2 regions of the Streptomyces sp. 142MFCol3.1 genome follow, and region 1 is predicted to be linked to the other one. Evidence: riboswitches for the same ligand, from Rfam matches in the RefSeq annotation. Region 1 holds a riboswitch; the other holds the start of a gene.
What was found. A riboswitch is a leader RNA that binds a small molecule or an ion and turns the genes downstream of it on or off. The one in region 1 is predicted to bind guanidine.

Region 1 (9,422 bases):
TCCCTGCGCGCCGTCATCGACTACAAAGCCCTCGGCGAGAACACCATCGTCCTCGACTGCGACGTCCTCCAGGCCGACGGCGGCACCCGCACCGCCGCCATCACCGGCGCCTACGTCGCCCTCGCCGACGCCGTCACCTGGGCCCAGGGCAAGAAACTCGTCAAGGCCGGCCGCAAACCCCTCACCGGCACCGTCAGCGCCGTCTCCGTCGGCATCGTCGACGGCATCCCCCTCCTCGACCTCTGCTACGAAGAGGACGTCAAGGCCGACACCGACATGAACGTCGTCTGCACCGGCGACGGCCGCTTCGTCGAAGTCCAGGGCACCGCCGAGGCCGAACCCTTCGACCGCAAGGAACTCAACGCCCTCCTCGACCTCGCCGTCGCCGGCTGCGACGAACTCGCCGCCATCCAGCGCGCCGCCCTCGAAACGACCCTCGAGGCAACCGGACGATAACCCTTCGCGTTCTAAGAGGTACGGGCGTACGGTCCAGCCGAGCGCCCACCGACCGCACCGCGGGCCGAGCCGACCCACCACCGGCCGGACCGGCCCGCGACGGCCGGGGACCACATCACGCCCACGGGGAGGGACCGTTCCATGGCCGCGCGCCATCGCCGCCGCACCGCCACCATCGCCGTCGTCGCCGCACTCGTCGCCCTGCCGACGACCATGGGATGCGACGCGGTCGACAAGGCCCTGGACTGCGTCCAGACCGCCGACTCCATAGCCGACAGCGTCACCGACCTCCAACAGGCCGTCGAGAACGCGGCGAACGACCCCACGCAGACCGACGCATCCCTCGACTCCATCGAGAACAACCTCGACAAGATCGGCGACAAGACCGACAACGCTGACATCAACAAAGCCGTCGACGACCTCGACAAAGCCGTCGGAAACGTCCGCACCGCCATCAAGAACGGCGACAACACCCCCGACGTCAGCCCCGTCACCGACGCCGCCGGCGAACTCACCAAGGTCTGCACGCCGTAACACCCGCCCGCCCCTCGCGCCGGGCCGCCCGCCACACCCGCACCGCACACCGCCGGCCGGCCCGACGCGAAGAGGACCACGCGCTCCGGGCCGCCCACCGGCACCGGAGATACTGACACCCATGACCCGCCTGATCCTCGCCACCCGCAACGCCGGAAAGATCACCGAACTCCGGACGATCCTCGCCGACGCCGGCCTGCCCCACGAACTCGTCGGCGCGGACGCCTACCCCGACATCCCCGACGTCAAGGAAACCGGCGTCACCTTCGCCGAGAACGCCCTGCTCAAGGCCCACGCCCTCGCCCAGGCCACCGGCCTGCCCGCCGTGGCCGACGACTCGGGCCTGTGCGTCGACGTCCTCAACGGCGCACCCGGCATCTTCTCCGCCCGCTGGGCGGGCCGCCACGGCGACGACCAGGCCAACCTCGACCTGCTGCTGGCCCAGCTCTCCGACATCGAGGCACCCCACCGCGGCGCCCACTTCGCCTGCGCGGCGGCCCTCGCCCTGCCCGACGGCACCGAACGTGTCGTCGAGGGACAACTCCGCGGCACCCTCCGCCACACCCCCGTGGGCACCAACGGCTTCGGCTACGACCCGATCCTCCAGCCGGACGGCGAGACCCGCACCTGCGCCGAACTCTCCCCCGCCGAGAAGAACGCCATCAGCCACCGCGGCAAGGCGTTCCGGGCATTGGTACCGGCGGTGGGGGAATTGCTGGGCTGAGCCCCAGGGATGCAGAAGGGGTGCCGTCCTTCGACGACACCCCTCTCGACGGTGGGCCCGGTGGGACTCGAACCCACGACACACCGGACCTAAACCGGCGCCCTCTGGCCAGCTGGGGTACGGGCCCCGTCGCGGCTACTTTACTGGGCTGCGCACGTCGGCCATGCGGCGAGGCTGGGAGTGGCTCCGCGTCTGACTGTGGCAGGACGGACACAGATACCGCAGATTCTCCCGGCGGTTGTCCAGTCGGTCGCCGTCGACGTGGTCGATCTCCAGGACGAAACGCCGGCCCTGCCAGGAGTCCCCGACACCGCACTCCGCGCAGCGGTGCGGTACACCGAGGTCGTCCAGGGCTCGTCTCAGGAGCGCGGTACCCGTCCGAGGTGATCCGGGCGGTCTGCGCCGCAGGATGTCGTCGGCCGTCCTGCGATGTGGTGACGTCGACCCCCGGCCGTGCGACTGCCCGGTGAAGTGCCCGATCTCGACACCGTGTTCCTTCAGGCTTCGTTTCACCCGGGCACGGGCCGCTGCATTGTCGGCGATGCCCAGCGCCCTCAGCAGCCCGGCCAGACTGCTCGACCGGGCAGCGGCGGTCATGAGCGGCTGCCGCGGCAGAAGTCCGGCACCGGCTCGGCGGCCACGAGTGAAGTGCGATGTGTCGATCCCGAAGTGGTCGAGTCGCTTCCTGACGTGGCTGTACGGACCTTCGTCGGGGGAAAGACCCAGGTACTCGAACATCTCCCGGATGCTGTGGGAGCGGGCCGCCGCCTGCTCCAGCAGCTCCCTCGGGTAGGCGCGCTTCTCGCGCGGGGGAAGCGGCTCGTCGACCATGTGGGAGGTGTCGATCCCATAGTGGTCGAGACGCCCGCGTATGTAGCCCAGCGTGCGACTGCCCAAAGGCGCGCCGAGGCGCCGCAGCAGGTCGACCGGACTGGTGGAGACGGCCGCGGTCCTCGCCAGCACATCCCGCGGATAGCGTGTCCGGCTCATGCGCGCCGCCGCTTGCGGCCGCGGTAAGTGTCCGTCACCGCATGGCAGTTCGGGCACAGCAGACGCAGATTCTCCGGCCGGTTGTCCCACCAGTGGCCGTTCACGTGGTCGACTTCGAGGGTGAGTGGGCGGTCGTTCCACACCGGACCCGTGCCGCACTGGGCGCAGCGCTCGTCCACTCCCAGGCGCAGCAGCTCGCGGCGGAGCCGCCGGCCCGGGATCCTGCCGGCCTCCGGCGGGCGCAAGGCGAGGGGGCTGCCGAGCGAGCCCCGGGGAGCACCCCGGCGAGCCGTGGTGAAGTGCGAGGTGTCCATCCCGAGCGCCGTGATCCGTCGGGCGACGTGCGCCTGATTGCCGCCGACCTGGCTGAGCCCGAGGTGGCGCACGACGTCCGTGACGCTGGCCGAGACATCGACCGCGGCGCGCAGTCGCTCTTCGGTGTGCCGCACCTGGTTCGTCGCGAGATGGCTGATGTCCACCCCGGCTTCGGCCATCTTCCGCCGCAGGTACCGACGGCTGCCCGGTGTGGGGCGGCCGCCGCACCACCGGACGGCGTCGTCGATGTGCCGTGTCTCGCGCGCTGCCTCCTCCAACAGCTCGCGGGTGTATCTGCTGCCCATGCCCCTCCCCTTCCGGACGCGTGTTCGCCGCCTCGTACGGAGTAACGAACCGACGCCCGTCCCGTCACGCGGGGAACGCGCAGCGGCTCGCGCCGACGGGTCGGGGCGAGCCGCTGCGGGTGGGGCGGTGGGTCAGATGCCGAGGTCCTTGATGATCTTCGCCACGTGGCCCGTCGCCTTCACGTTGTACAGGGCCCGCTCGACCTTGCCCTCCTCGTCGACGATCACGGTGGAGCGGATGACGCCGACGACCGTCTTGCCGTAGAGCTTCTTCTCGCCGAAGGCGCCGTAGGCCTCCAGGACGGTCTTGTCGGGGTCGCCGACCAGGGTGACCTTCAGGGACTCCTTCTCGCGGAACTTGGCGAGCTTCTCGGGCTTGTCGGGGGAGACGCCGATGACGTCGTACCCGGCGCCCGCCAGCAGGTCGAGGTTGTCCGTGAAGTCGCAGGCCTGCTTGGTGCAGCCGGGGGTCAGGGCGGCGGGGTAGAAGTACACGATGACCTTGCGGCCCTTGTGGGCGGAGAGGGAGACCTCGTTGCCGTCGGCGTCGGGCAGGCTGAAGTCGGGGGCGGTGTCGCCGGGCTGGAGTCGCTCGCTCATCGGTACCTCACGTGGCCGGGGGATGGTTTACGGACCTATGGGTGACGAGCGTAATGGGGGTGCCGAGGGGTGCGCGGCTCCCCGAGCTGACAGACTGTCGAGGGCAGAGAGTCAGAACACGACCACGGAGGCAGCGCGGTGTCGGATACGTCGAGAACGTCGGATACCAGGACTCCGGCGGAGATCGAGGCGGACATCAAGCGCCGCCGCGAAACCCTCGCCGAGACCCTCGACGAGATCGGCGTGCGCGTGCACCCGAAGACGATCGTGGGTGACGCGAAGGCCAAGGTCGCCTCGCACATCGACCACACGCTCGGCCGCGCCTACGTCGGCGTCAATCGCGTCGTCAGCGACGTCAAGGGCCAGCTGGTCACCGAGGAGGGCGCGCCCCGCCTGGAGCGCATCGTGCCGGTGGCCCTGGTCGTGGTCGGTGTCGTCGGGCTGCTCGCCGTGGGTTCCCGGCGCCGCAGGCGCTGATCCGCCGGTGTCCGGGGGCGGGGCGGGTGCGGCCCGCTCCGGGTGCCGACGGGTGGTTTCCGCGGGGCGAGGATCGACCCGCTCGCGTGCGGAAGCGGCCGGGGCAGGTAGGTTCGGGGCGTGAGCGCCAATCGGGATAAGCACAGCACCCATCACGACAAGTTGCCCATCCGCATGCTGCACGACCGTGTGCTGGTGCGGCAGGACGCCGCGGAGGGCGAGCGACGGTCCGGCGGAGGCATCCTGATCCCCGCGACGGCGGCGGTCGGCCGGCGTCTGGCCTGGGCCGAGGTCGTCGCCGTCGGGCAGAACGTCCGGACGGTCGAGCCGGGCGACCGCGTTCTGTACGACCCGGAGGACCGTGCCGAGGTCGAGGTGCGCGGGATCGCCTACGTGCTGATGCGCGAGCGGGATCTGCACGCCGTCGCCGCGGACCGCTTCGAGGGCTCCGAGGACTCGACCGGCTTGTACTTGTAGGCGTACGTCTGCCGAAGGGGCTGGTGGCCATGGTCACCAGCCCCTTTTGCCTGGGTTTTGCTACCGTGGAGGGACCCGACGAGACGCGCCGTACCGGGATCGCAAAGACGACGCACCCCCTGTCGTCCGATTCACGGAGGTGCCGTCATGGCCTGGGTTCTGCTCGTCGTCGCCGGTCTGCTGGAGGTGGGCTGGTCGATTGGCATGAAGTACTCCGACGGTTTCACCCGGCTGTGGCCGAGCCTGGCCACGGGTGCCGGGATCGTCGCGAGCATGGTTCTTCTGTCGTACGCCGCCAGGTCCCTGCCCATCGGTACCGCCTACGGCGTCTGGGTCGGGATCGGCGCCGCCGGGGCGGCGGTGCTCGGCATGGTGGTGCTCGGCGAGCCGGTGACCGCCGCCCGGATCTTCTTCGTGTGTCTGCTGCTGGTCGCCGTGGTGGGTCTCAAGGCGACCTCGGGCCATTGACGGGCCCGGCCGCTGACCGGCCCGGCCTGCTCGCCGACAGGCCCGGCCGCCGACGGGCCTGCTCACCGACCGGGCCGAGGGCCTAGGAGCGGCGGTGCGGAGCCCGGCCGAAGGGGTTGGTGCCGGCGATCGTCCCGGCCGTGCCGCCGTCGGTCGTGCCGCCGTCGGTCGTGCCGCCGTCCGTCGTCCCTCCGGTGCTGGTGCCGTCGGTGGTGCCCCCGTCGGTGGTCCCGCCGTCGGTGGTCCCGCCGTCGGTCGTGCCGCCGTCGGTGGTGCCGCCGTCCGTCTGGCCCTCGGTCTGGCCCTCCGTCTGGCCCTGGTCCTGGCCCTCCGTCTGTCCCTCGACCTGTCCTTGGCTCTGGCCCTGGTCCTGGCCCTGGATGTCCTGGCCGTCCGACGTGCCGTCGTCGTCCTGGCCGCCGATCGTGTCCGGCGTGCTGGGTTCGGTCGTCGGGGTCTGCGTCCGCTCGGCGCCGGGCTGGAGCTGGAGGTCGAAGTCCGACACCGGGGTGCCGCGGAGCGCGGTCCGGGTGAACTGCGCCCAGATCCGGGCCGGGTAGGCGCCGCCGTTGATGCGGGTCTCGCCGAGGGCGCCGTACAGCGGCTTGTGGGCGCCGGTGTCGGGGTCCTGGCCCATGACGGACACCACGGTGGCGAGGTCCGGGGTGTAACCCGCGAACCAGGCGGCCCGGTCCTCCTCGGCGGTGCCGGTCTTGCCGGCCGCGGGGCGGCCCGCGGCCTGTGCGGCCGTGCCGGTGCCGCCCTCGACGACGCTGCGCAGGACGGACGTGGTGGTGTCCGCCGCCTCGCGGCTCACCGCCTGGTGGGTGTCGCGGCTCGGCAGTTCGACGGCGTCCGCGCCGTCCTTGGTGATCTTCTCGACGAGCGAGTACGTGCCGTGCCTGCCGTGGTTGGCGAGGGTGGCGTAGGCCTCCGCCATGTCGAGGACGCTGGCGGTGGCCGGGCCGAGCGCGATGGAGGGGGAGGCGGTCAGGTCGGGGGTGTTCGAGGGGATGCCGAGGGACACGGCCGTCTTCTCGACCTCGTCCGGGCCGACGTCGACGGCCATCTGCGCGTACACCGAGTTCACGGACCGGTCGGTGGCGGTGCGCACGGTGATGTCGCCGTACGAGAAGCCGTCCTCGTTCTCGGGGGCGTAGGCGCCGCCGCTCCAGCCCCGTACGGGGCGCTTGTTGGTGCCGTCGTAGACGGTGTTCGGGTTGATCATGCGGCCGTCGCCGGTCGTCGAGTGGTTCTCGACGGCGGAGGTGAACACGAACGGCTTGAAGGTGGAGCCGACCTGGTAGTCGCGGCGGGTCGCGTTGTTCACGTACTGCTTGGTGTAGTCGATGCCGCCGTACATGGCGACGACCTTGCCGTTGGAGGGGTCGATGGCGACGCCGCCCGCGCGGACGTAGGTGTCGGTCTTGCGGTTCTTCTTGTCGAGCTTGTCCATCACCTGGTCGTCGACGGCCTTCACGAAGGCGTCCTGCTTGGGCTTCTGCAGTGTGGTGGTGATGCGGTAGCCGCCGGCGGCGAGGGTGTCCTCGTCGATGATCTTGTTGCTCGTGAGGTACTCCTTGACGGCCTGCACGAGATAGCCGCGCTGGCCGGACATGCCGGCCGAGCCCTTGGCCTGCTTGGGCGCGGGGAACTTCACGCCGGTCCGTTCCGCCGGGGTGAGCCACTTCTTGGCGACCATGCCGTCGAGGACGTAGTTCCAGCGGGCGAGGGCGGCGGGCTTGTTCTCGGGGTGCGCGGTCACGTCGTACTCGCTGGGCGCGTTGAGGAGGGCGGCGAGGTAGGCGCCCTGGCCGACCGTCAGTGCGTCGGCGTCGACGCCGTAGTAGGCCTGGGCGGCGGCCTGGATGCCGTACGCGTTGCGGCCGTAGTAGCTGGTGTTGAGGTAGCCCTCCAGGATGTCGTCCTTGCTCTTCTCCCGGTCGAGCTTGATGGAGATGAAGAACTCCTTCGCCTTCCGCGTGACGGTCTGCTCCTGGCCCAGGTAGTAGTTCTTCACGTACTGCTGGGTGATCGTCGAGCCGGACTGCCTGCCCTTGCCGGTGGTGGTGTTCCAGGCGGCGCGGAGCATCGCCTGCGGGTCGACGGCCGACTCGCTGTAGAAGTCCCGGTCCTCGGCCGCGAGCGTGGCGTGCTGGGCGTCCTTGGAGATCTTCGCGAGTGAGACGTTCTCGCGGTTGACCTCGCCGTCGCGGGCGAGCTGACTGCCGTCGGCGTACAGGTAGACGTTGCTCTGCTTGGTCGCCGTGGCGTTCGCGGGCGGGATCTTCACCAGGTAGTAGCCGAGCGCGAAGAAGCCGATCAGGAACAGCATCGCGACGAGGAACGTGCCGAACACCATCCGCCAGGTCGGGACGAGCCGGCGCCAGCCGGTGCGCACCCGCTTCTGCTTCCTGCCGGGCTCGCCCGGTGCTCCTTCCTGCGGACCCGCTCCGTGCTGCGGCTCGTCACTCATCTGTTCGCCGGACTCCCGTTTCGCTTCGTACGTCGCCGTACGACCTCGTACGCCTTGTGCGCCCCCACTTGAAGACTTTCGCACCCGCCATTCCGTTCCCGGTTTCCGGCACGCGTCCCGCCCGGAAAATGCATGGCGGGTGTCTCGGCCCCGCGGTTAGGCTCCGGACCTTTGGCCCCGTGCGGCTGCCGGCGGGCTCGGGCACACCAGAGAGGATCTCCTCGTGGGCACAGGGCGGTTGTACGTCGCCGTCGCGGTCGGCGGGTTCCGGCGCTACGCCACGTACCGGACCGCCACGGCGGCGGGGGTGTTCACCAACACCGTGTTCGGGCTGATCCTGGCGTACATCTTCATCGCGTTGTGGGACGACAGACCGCACCTCGGCGGCTACGACCAGGCGCAGGCGCTCAGTTACGTGTGGCTGGGCCAGGCGCTGCTGATGGTCGTCGCGGTGATGGGCGGCGGCTTCGAGGACGATCTGATCGAGAGGATCCGTACGGGTGACATCGCGATCGATCTGTACCGGCCCGCCGACCTCCAGTTGTGGTGGCTGGCCCAGGATGCGGGCCGTGCCCTGTTCCATCTGCTGGGGCGCGGTGTCGTGCCGCTCGCGTTCGGCGCTCTCTTCTTCGACCTGGCGCTGCCCGCCGACCCGCTGGCCTGGATCGCTTTCCTGGTGGCGGTGGCGCTCGGTGTGGTCGTCAGCTTCGCGCTGCGCTTCCTGGTGGCGCTCTGCGCGTTCTGGCTCCTCGACGGGGCCGGTGTGGCCCAGCTCGCCGGGATCGCGGGCGTCTTCTGTTCGGGGATGCTGCTGCCGCTGAACGTGTTCCCGGGTGTCCTCGGCGAGGTGGTGCGCGCCCTGCCGTGGTCGTCGCTGATCCAGGCTCCCGTGGACGTCCTGCTCGGCACGGCGGACCTGCCGCGCACCTACCTCTTCCAGGCGGCCTGGGCCGCCGCGCTGCTCGCTGTTGGGCGGCTCGTCCAGTCCGCGGCGACACGACGGGTGGTGGTGCAGGGTGGATAGCCTCGCGGGCAGCGGCACCCGCCCCGCGGAGCGGGGTCCGGCGGACGCCGTGTGGGCCCCGCAGGGCAGGTACGAGCAGATCCGCGAGGGGCTGCGTGCCTACCGGATGATCGCCGCCATGTGGATCCGCTCCACGATGGCCTACCGTGCCTCCTTCGCGATGACCGCCTTCGGCAACTTCGCGGCGACCGCTCTCGACTTCGCCGCGATCCTGCTGATGTTCTCGCAGGTCGACCGGCTCGGCGGCTACTCGCTGCCCGAGGTGGCCTTCCTGTACGGGGTGGCGGGCACCGCCTTCGGGTTCGCCGACCTGGCGTTCGGCTCGATGGACCGGCTCGGCCGGCGGGTGCGCGACGGCACCCTCGACACGCTCCTGGTGCGCCCCGTGCCCGTGCTCGCGCAGGTCGCCGCGGACCGTTTCGCGCTGCGCCGCCTCGGCCGCATCACTCAGGGACTGCTGGTCCTCGGGTACGCCGTCGCCGTGCTCGACGTGTCCTGGACGCCGCTCAAGGTCCTCATGATCCCGCTGATGCTGCTCAGCGGCGGAGTGATCTTCGCTGCGGTGTTCGTGGGCGG
Region 2 (9,422 bases), on a different contig from region 1:
GGGTGTGGCGCGACCGAGGTCGACGTGCCCGCGCACCTTCCGGCCGAGGTCCGTGACGAGCCGACGGCGGCCGTCAGCGCTCCTGAAGTGCCGCCAGGATATGGACCGTCGACGAGGTCTCCAGGTACAGACGCCGGTAGAGGTCGTACAACTCGTCGTATCGTCCGGTGTTCCGCGCATCGGGCGTCACCACCTCGCGCACCGGGTTCCATTCCTCGACGGTGACGTCCGCGACGAGCTGTGCGGCCAGCAGCGCGCCGCCGTAGCCGGCGCCGATGGTCGTGGTCCGCACCTCCTGCGGACGGCGGGTGATGTCGGAGACGATCTGCGTCCACAGGGAGCCCTGGGTGCCGCCCCCGACCGCGACCACGCGTCGGATGTCCCCGCCGGCCGCCTCGATGACCTCGATGTTGTGGCGGACACCGAACCCGGTGGCCTCCAGAGCGGCCCGGTAGAGGTCGCCGCGGGTGTGGGACAGGGTGAGTCCGGCGATCACTCCGCGGGCGTCCGGGTCCATGACCGGGGTGCGCTCGCCGGAGAAGTACGGGAGCATCAGCAGGCCGTTGGCGCCGGGGCCCGACTCGGCGGCCAGACGGGTGAGTTCGGTGTGGTCGGTGCCGGTGAACAGGTCGCGCAGCCAGTTGGTGACGGCGCCGGACGTGGCCATGCCGCCGGCCAGGTTGCGGGTGCCCCGGATCGCGCCGACCGTGCCCCACAGGGACGGGCTGGTGAGGGGCTCGGGCACCGTGTGGATGAGGAACATCGTGGTGCCGTACATCAGCATCAGGTCGCCGTTGTTCTGCGCGCCCACGCTCAGCGCCTCGGCCCAGGCGTCGATGGTTCCGGTGGTGACCGGGATGCCGGCGGGCAGACCGGACTCCCGGGCGGCCCGGGCGGTGAGCGTGCCGGCCGCCTCGCCGGACCAGCGCAGCGGCGGCAGCTCGATGCCCGGTGCCACTTCGGCGGCCCAGGGGGCGTACCACTCACAGGCGAGGGTGTCGTAGAGCGGGGTGCACTGGCTCGCCGAGTGGTGGTCGAGGACGTAGTTCCCCGTGAGGTTCCTGACCAGCCAGGAACTCGGCATGTACAGGCGTCGGGCCCGGGTGTAGAGCTCGGGCTCCTCGTCGGCGATCCAGGCGATCTTCGGCCCCGCCGCCTGGGTGGAGAGGGCGGATCCGCCGCGGCGGATGATCTCCTCCGCGCCGAGCCGTTCTTCGATGCGCCGGATCTGGCGGACGGAGCGCGTGTCCACTCCGTAGAGGACGGCGGGGCGCAGCGGGGCGTCGTGCTCGTCGGTCAGCAGGACGCAGGGCCCCATGCCGCTGACCCCGACGGCGACCACGCCGGTGTCTCCGGGTGCGTTCAGCTCCCGGGCGAGTTCGGTGAACTCGCGCCACCACACCGAGGCGTCCATCTCGAAGCGGCCGGGACCGGGCCTCGTGGGGGTGTGTTCCCGGACGGCGGAACGGATCAGTACACCGTCGAGGCCGACGAGGACGCCCTTGCTGCTCGACGTGCCGATGTCCACACCGATCACCGCGTTGCGAGGCATGACCGGACTCTCAGGCGCCGCGGCAGATGACGAAGGCGGGGAACGGGTGCCGGCCGGGCCGGTCGCCGACCTCGTCGATCGCCGCCCTGATGTCGCGCAGCCGGCCCGGGGCCATCTCCAACGGCGGCTCGTCGGGCTGGTAGGTGGTCCGGATCGGGTAGTCCACGCCGGGCTCTCGCGTCATCTCGATGTGGCACCCGAGCACGTGGGTCACCGGACGGCTGTCCGCGAAGTCGATCAGGCGGTCGACGGTCCGCGTGAAGGCCGGCCAGTCCGCCACGTACAGCCGGCCGGGGTAGACCGTGTCGCCGGTGAGCAGGAATCCCGTCCAGGGGTCGTAGTAGGTGACCGCCGCCTCGTGGTGTCCCGGCGTGGAGAAGCACTCCAGCACGCGGTCCCCGAGGTCGATCCGTGCCACCCGGTCGGGATCCTCGCGGAACCCGAAGTAGTCCCATGCGGTGTCGAGTCGGGCTCCCACGACCTGGGTGTCCGGGCGGCCCGTGAACTGCGCGTCTGCGGCGATGTGGTCGCCGTGCGGATGGGTGTGGAGCACGAGCAGCCCGTACCCGTCGTACGGATGCCGGCGGAGCCGGTCGGCGATCAGACCGTCGACGACGCGGCGCAGCGGGAAGTACTCCGCGGACGCGGTGGCCCCGGTGTCCAGCAGCACCGCCCGCTCGCGTCCGAAGAGCAGGAACATGAACGGCGCCTCATAGTTGATCGCCATGTTCTGCCGGAGGATGAAGGTGTCCTCGTCGTACGCATGAACCTGGATGTCGGCATCCGTGTTGTGCTTCGCCGACGGTGATCCGTGGTCCCACTCGACGTCCAGCGGGCGGGACCCGTGCACCGCGGGCGCCGGGCCGAGCGAGCGCTTGTCCGCGTCCACGAAGCCTCCCCTTGTGCGTCGTCTTTGCGGAGCGGGTACGGCGCACTCCTCGTCCGGGGCAGGCACCGGCGCGCCGCCGCCCGGAAACTAACACGGTCCGCCAAGTCCCGCACGCACGCGGTGACCGGCGTCGGCGCGATTTCGTACGAGGGCGACGATCGCCACGGGCGCGCGGCATCGGTGGCCGGCCCAGTCGCGGTCAGTCGCGAGCGCGGCCGGCCACGCCCCCGTCACGTACGTACGGCCGACGACCGTCACGCACGCACGGCCGGCCATCGTCACGCATTTACGCCCGCGCGTTCGTCTCCCCGTCCTCCTCCTGCGGCACGGCGTATCCGGGGACGGAGGGCCATCGCACGGTCAGCACCACCGACTCCTCCTCGGCGACCCAGGAATGGTCCACTCCCCGGCCCCAGACGACGTAGTCGCCCTGCTCCGCCAGCACGACACTGCGACCGGGCAGCTCGACGCGGAAGCGGCCGCTGACGAGGACCTGGAGAGCTGTGCGTGTCTCTCCCCGCACCCACTGCTCGCGCCGCTCACCGCGTCGGTGGACGCCCCACTTGATCTCCACGGCCTCGCTCCGGCGGGGATCGCCGGGCTCCTTGAAATGCCCGAGCAGCCAGCCCCGGTCCAGTGCCGCGTCCTTGCCGGCGTTGCCCACGTACACGCTGTCGTCCATGCGCCCGAAGCTAACACCCGCTCCGCGGCCCACAGCGCGCTCGGCGCAGGGCGACGGCACCGGACTCGGTGACCGGGCCGGACGGAAACGGCGTCACGCGTCGCCGGTGCCTGGCCCCGTCGGCGTGGACGGACGTCCGGCGCTGCTCTCGCGGACCACCAGCCGGTGACCGGCCGTCAGCGTGGTCGGGAGGTTGACCGGTTCGTCCGACATCCGGTCGAGCAGTGCCGCCACGGCCATGCGGGCGATCTCACGCTTGTCCGGTGAGACGGTGGTGAGTGAGGGCACGGCGTAGCGGGACTCCTCCAGGTCGTCGAAGCCGACGACCGCCATGTCGTGCGGGACTTCGACGTGCCGCTCGTGGGCCACGCGCAGTGCGCCCGACGCGAGGAGGTCGGAGAAGCAGAAGACCGCGTCCGGACGGTGGTCCAGGTCGAGCAGGCGGCTCATCGCCTCGGCCCCCTCGGCCCGCCCGAAACTGCGCACCGGGGGCGCGAGGCGGGGGTCGTAGGGGACGCCGGCGGCATGGAGGGCGGTGAAGTAGCCGTGCATGCGCTGGGCGGAGGTGGCGAACGGCGGGTCGGTCTGATGTCCGATCACGGCGATCCGCCGACGGCCGAGTGCCAGCAGGTGCTCGGTGGCCTCGCGCGCCGCCGCGGCATTGTCGATCAGTACGTGATCGGCGGCGATGTCGTACGAGCGCTCGCCCAGCAGGACGAGCGGCACCGTCTGTTCGAGAGCCGCCAGCCGTGCCTGGTCGAGCCGGAGGGGGCTGAGCAGGACGCCGTCGATCAACGAGTCGGTGAGTCCGCTGGCGATGCGCAGTTCTTCGTCGGGGTCGCCGCCGGTGTCCTCGATGAGCACCGTGTAGCCGTGTTCCTTGGCCGCCACGACCACTTCGGCGGCGAGTTCCGCGAAGTAGGGGGCGACGAGTTCGGGGAAGGCCAGCGCGATGATGCCGCTGCGGCCGGTACGCAGGTGGCGGGCGGAGGCGTGCGGACGGTAGTCCAGTTCCGCGATCGCCCGCTCGACGCGCAGCCGGGTCGGTTCGGCGACCTTCGCGGCGCCCCGCACCACGTTCGACACCGTCTTGATGGACACACCCGCGCGCGCGGCGACGTCCTTCATGCGTGCTCCGGCCACGTCCCCGCCCTTTGTGCCGCTCTGCATGGTTCCGGTGTCACCCTACCCCCTGATTCCAACGTTGGAACAGAGGCACCCGACGGAGCTCCCCGGACACCCGCCCAGCCGCCGCCACCGATTCACCAGTGTCGACGCAACCTATTGACGACCGCAGCTGAACTAAGTACAACGTTGGAAACTTCTCGGGCTGATCCACTCCGAGCCGCTTCAAATCAACGATTACAACGTAGAACCACCTGCCCCCCGGGCCAGCCGTTGTGGAAGGACGCACACTCATGCCGGAGCGAACAGGGCACGTCCCAACCTCGGCGCCGTCACGCCGTCTCCTGCTGCGGGCGGCGCTCGCGCTGGGGACGACCGTCGCCGGCACCACCCTGACCGGCTGCGGCAACACGCTCGCACAGGGATTCACCGGCGGCGCGCCCGCGTCGGCCCGGCTGAACTTCTGGAACCCGTTCACCGGTGGCGACGGAGCACGCATGGTCGCCATGGAGAAGGCCTACGGTGCCGAGCACCCCGGCACGACCCTGAAGTCCTCCACCTTCGTGTGGGGCAACCCCTACTACACCAAGCTCACGCTGGCCACGCTCGGCGACCGCCCACCCCAGGTCGCCGTCGCCCACCTGTCCAAGGTGCCGACACTCGCCGAGGCCGGCCTCCTCACCGAGCTCGCCCCCGCGGCGCTGGCCCGGCACGGCATGACGGCCGACCGGTTCGACGCCAAGCCCTGGGCCAATGCGCATCTCGACGGCTCGCTCTACGCGGTGCCGCTCGACACGCATCCCTTCGTCCTGTACTTCCGCACGGACATCGCGAAGAAGGCGGGACTGCTGGACGGCAGCGGGCAGTTGACCGCCATCGACGGTCCCGACCAGTTCATCGACGCGATGAAGGCGGCCAAGGAGGTCACCAAGAACTGGGGCGGCTCGGTGGCTGCCATCAAGGACGCCTCCACCCAGTACCGGCTCTTCCTCTCCCTGTACCACCAGCTGACCAGCTCTCCTCTGGTCACCGACCAGGGCAGGCGCGTCAGCATCGACACCGGCGCGGCCGAGGAGGCCCTCGCCTACATCCGGCGCATGACCGTCGAGGAGAAGGTCCTGCCCACCGGCGTCGACGGCCCGGGCGCCATCACGCTGCTGACCACCGGCAAGGCCGGATTCCTCATGGACGGCGTGTGGCAGGTGGTGGCCGTGCAGGACGCGAAGGTCGCCTTCGACATGCGGCCCTTCCCCCGCATCTTCACCGAGCGCCCGTACGCGTGCTTCGCCGATTCACATGCCCTGGTGCTGCCCAAGGCACCGTCCGCGAAGGCGCAGCGCCTCGACACCTCACTGGAGTTCGTGCGCGCGATGCTCGGGTCGAGTCAGCTCTGGGCGGAGGGCGGCCACGTGCCGGCCTGGCTGCCCACGCAGCGCTCGGCCGCCTACAAGAAGCTGGTCCCGCAGTCGCACTACGCCGCTGCCGCCGACGGAGCCGTCTACGACCCGGTCGCCTGGTACGGCGGAGCGGGCAGCACCCTGCAGATCGTGGTGGGCGACGCCGTCACCTCCGTGTTCACCGGCGCCAAGAGCCCCCGGGCGGCAGCCGCCGCGATGCGTTCGCGGCTGCGCAAGCAGGCGGACACGGCGTCCCCCGTCTGAGCGGCACCGCACGGCACCGCTCCCCGACACCCCTGGACTTCGCAAGAAAGGTCTGCCCGTGGCTGCCACCGCACCGTCGGCTTCCGCCGCCTCTCCACCGACACGAACGACCCACTGGGCCGGTCCCGCCCTGATGGCCCCCTTCGCAATCCTCTACGCCCTCTTCCTCGTCGGCCCGCTCCTCTACATGCTCGTGGCGAGCTTCTTCGACACCTCCCTGCTCAAGGGCGGTCTGGGACACTGGGTCGGGTTCGCCAACTACGGTGACGCGCTGAGCGATCCGGAGTTCTGGCGCACGCTCAAGCACATCCTCTGGTTCACCGTGCTGACCACGGTTCCCCTGGTGCTGCTCAGTCTCGTCCTCGCGGTCCTCGTCGACCGGTTCGTGCGCGGCCGGTGGTTCCTGCGGTTCGCGTTCTTCGCGCCCTTCCTGATCCCGTCCGCCGTGGTGTCCCTGCTCTTCATGTACATCTACGCGGACCAGGTCGGGCTCGCCCAGGACGCGATCAAGGCCGTCGGTGTGGACACTCCCCCGTCCTGGCTCGGCGACCCGGACTGGACCATGGTGTCCATCGCCGCCGCGACGGTCTGGTGGACGATCGGCTTCAACTTCGTGCTGTACCTCGCCGGCCTCCAGGACATCCCGCGCGAGGTGCACGAGGCCTCGGCCATCGACGGTGCCGGACCGTGGCAGCGCATCCGGCACATCGTCGTGCCGCTGCTGGGCCGCACCACGGTGCTGGTGACGGTGCTTCAGGTCATCGCCTCGCTGAAGGTGTTCGACCAGATCTACATGATGACCGGCGGCGGGCCCGACGGTGCCACGAAACCGACGCTGGAACTCATCTACGACACCGGTTTCACCGAAGGGCGGGTCGGCTACGCCTCCACGCTGTCCATGCTCCTCTTCGTGGTGATCCTGATCGTCTCCGCGGTCTGGTTCGCCCTCGTCCGCCGCGCCGAGAGGTACCAGTGACTTGGCTTCGTCCCCATGCCTGAAGGTGGGGATTCCAGCGGTTGCCCGCCGGGGTTCCTGCTTCGTCGACGACCGCCCCGTCCGGGAGGACTCCCCTTGAGGTCTCACACCGTCTCCGCAGGCAGACACCGCCGGCCCGGCGGCCGATATGGTGCTCGCCGCGTTCACACCACGGTCTTGCACGGCCCCGCAGTCGCAACGTTCCCGACGGCGGTCGGCGATCCGAGCATGGACCTTGGCGGCCTTCCGGCTGGCCTTCTCCCGGTTGTTCGGGCCCTTGGCCTTGCGGGACAGCTCCCGCTGCGCCTTCACGAGCCCGGCCCGGTCACGGTGCTCATGCCGCGGGTTGGTGATCTTCTCCCCCGTGGACAGAGTACGCTGCTCGCCGAACCAGGCGCGTGTGCGTTCCTCCAACGCCCGGTCGCAGACAAGGCGGACACAGCCGAACGTACGCGACGACTCCGCCGCCTGCCCGTCCGCCGGATGGAAGCGGTACCTGAAGGCCCGCTTCACCAGCCGCGCCATGCCCCACATTCTGTCAGCTCCCGTGCGAGCCACGGGTGCCGGCCAGTGGTCGGCACCCGCCGCATCGCCAGGACGGCGATCCAGATCTCCCTGCCCTGCTCCGCAGGAGTCCCTCTCCTCCCCGGCCCGAACCCCGGGGCATCCACGGAGGCATCCCGATGACCGCGATACTCACCGAGCAGCCCACGGCGACACAACGGCCCGCCACATCCGCCGTCACCGGCCGTACCCGTGACTCCGAGAAGCTCTTCAACCGCATCGCACTGGGTGTGGTGATCGCCCTGGCCGTGCTGTGGCTCGTCCCGCTGCTCTGGGCGCTGGCCACCTCCGTCCGGCCCGCCCAGGAGGTCATCACCGACCCGACGGGCTGGTTCACCGCCCACCCCACCCTGAGCGCGTACGGCGATCTCTTCGCCAAGGGCAAGCTGCCCTACTGGTACGCCAACAGCCTCATCACGTCGGCGCTGACGACCGTCCTCACCGTCGTCGCCGGTTCGCTGGCCGCGTTCGCCCTGTCCCAGACGGGCTTCCGCGGACGCCGCACCATGTACCTGCTGCTCCTCGCCGGACTCATGGTTCCCGGGCAGGTGCTGATGATCCCTCAGTTCCTGACCCTCCAGGAAACGGGGCTCCTGAACACCTACTGGGGTGTGGTACTGCCCCAAGTCCCCAACGTGGTGGCCGTCTTCGTCTTCAAGCAGTTCTTCGACGGCATACCCCGCGAGCTCGTCGACGCCGCCCGCGCGGACGGCGCCGGATACCTGCGCACCTACTGGCAGATCGTGATGCCGGTGTCGAAGCCCGTGGTGTCCGCGGTGTCGATCTTCGTGTTCGTCGGCGTCTGGAACAACTTCCTGTGGCCCCTGCTGGTCGTGACCGACCCCGAGATGATGACACTCCCCGTCGGACTCACCTCCGTCCAGGACGTGTTCGGCGTCCCCTACGCGCAACTCATGGCGTCCTGCGTGCTCGGCGCCATCCCACTGATCGCCGTGTTCACGCTCTTCCAGCGGCACATCGTCGAAGGCATCCAAGGCACGGGCCTCAAGTGACTGCTGCACCGCACCGGTCCCGGGCCGTTCATCGCCCTGCACACCCGAGAGAAAGGCACCACATGCACACCGCCCGGTTCACCATCGACCCGGAGTTCTCCATCGCCGATGTCGACCGGCGTCTGTACGGGTCCTTCGTGGAACACATGGGACGCTGTGTGTACACCGGCATCCACGACCCGGAGCACCCCACCGCGGACGAGGCCGGCTTCCGCGGCGACGTGGCCGGCCTGGTGCGGGAACTCGGCACCGGTCTGGTGCGCTACCCCGGCGGCAACTTCGTCTCGGGGTACCACTGGGAGGACGGTGTCGGACCGCTCGCCGAGCGGCCGCGACGCCTGGACCTCGCCTGGCGCTCGATCGAGACGAACCAGGTCGGCACGAACGAGTTCCTCGGCTGGGCCAAGGGCCTCGGCCTGGAACCCATGATGGCCGTCAACCTCGGCACCCGCGGCATCGACGCCGCCCGCGCCCTCGTCGAGTACTGCAACCACCCCGGCGGGACGGCCTGGTCCGACCTGCGGATCAAGCACGGCGTCGCCGATCCGCACGGGGTGAAGCTGTGGTGCCTGGGCAACGAGATGGACGGTCCCTGGCAGACCGGACACAAGACGGCGACCGAGTACGGACGCCTGGCCGCCGAGGCCGGCAAGGCCATGCGCCAGGTGGATCCGAGCATCGAACTGGTCGCCTGCGGCAGCTCGAACTCGACGATGCCCACCTTCGGGACCTGGGAACGCGAGGTCCTGGAGCAGACGTACGACGAGGTCGACTACCTCTCCCTGCACGCCTATTACGAGGAACTGGACGGCGACCGGGCCAGCTTCCTCGCGTCGGGCGCGCACATGGACCGTTACATCTCGGACGTCGTGTCCACGGCGGACCACGTACGCGCGGTGCGTCACGCCAAGAAGCACATCCGTCTGTCCTTCGACGAGTGGAACGTCTGGTACGCGGCCC

Region 2: another riboswitch for guanidine. It lies ahead of H305_RS0116290 (MBL fold metallo-hydrolase); the one in region 1 lies ahead of H305_RS0136290 (DMT family transporter).

Annotation. Positions count from the first base shown of each region.
Region 1 is NZ_AUKV01000034.1:79,962-89,383, forward strand. Features, by position in the region: gene rph (ribonuclease PH) at 1-456, shown strand, start outside; gene H305_RS0136250 (hypothetical protein) at 598-990, shown strand; gene rdgB (RdgB/HAM1 family non-canonical purine NTP pyrophosphatase) at 1,112-1,714, shown strand; tRNA gene H305_RS0136260 (tRNA-Leu) at 1,767-1,841, opposite strand; gene H305_RS0136265 (HNH endonuclease) at 1,850-2,704, opposite strand; gene H305_RS0136270 (HNH endonuclease signature motif containing protein) at 2,701-3,324, opposite strand; gene bcp (thioredoxin-dependent thiol peroxidase) at 3,457-3,924, opposite strand; gene H305_RS0136280 (DUF3618 domain-containing protein) at 4,063-4,401, shown strand; gene H305_RS0136285 (GroES family chaperonin) at 4,576-4,878, shown strand; guanidine-III (ykkC-III) riboswitch at 4,930-4,995, shown strand; gene H305_RS0136290 (DMT family transporter) at 5,026-5,346, shown strand; gene H305_RS0136295 (transglycosylase domain-containing protein) at 5,429-7,822, opposite strand; gene H305_RS0136300 (ABC transporter permease) at 8,046-8,846, shown strand; gene H305_RS0136305 (ABC transporter permease) at 8,896-9,422, shown strand, end outside.
Region 2 is NZ_AUKV01000010.1:104,549-113,970, forward strand. Features, by position in the region: gene H305_RS0116285 (FGGY-family carbohydrate kinase) at 74-1,552, opposite strand; gene H305_RS0116290 (MBL fold metallo-hydrolase) at 1,563-2,441, opposite strand; guanidine-III (ykkC-III) riboswitch at 2,454-2,521, opposite strand; gene H305_RS0116295 (hypothetical protein) at 2,728-3,123, opposite strand; gene H305_RS46145 (LacI family DNA-binding transcriptional regulator) at 3,217-4,293, opposite strand; gene H305_RS0116305 (extracellular solute-binding protein) at 4,542-5,909, shown strand; gene H305_RS0116310 (carbohydrate ABC transporter permease) at 6,043-6,885, shown strand; partial or broken gene H305_RS50685 (transposase) at 6,913-7,410, opposite strand; gene H305_RS0116315 (carbohydrate ABC transporter permease) at 7,569-8,462, shown strand; gene H305_RS0116320 (alpha-N-arabinofuranosidase) at 8,525-9,422, shown strand, end outside.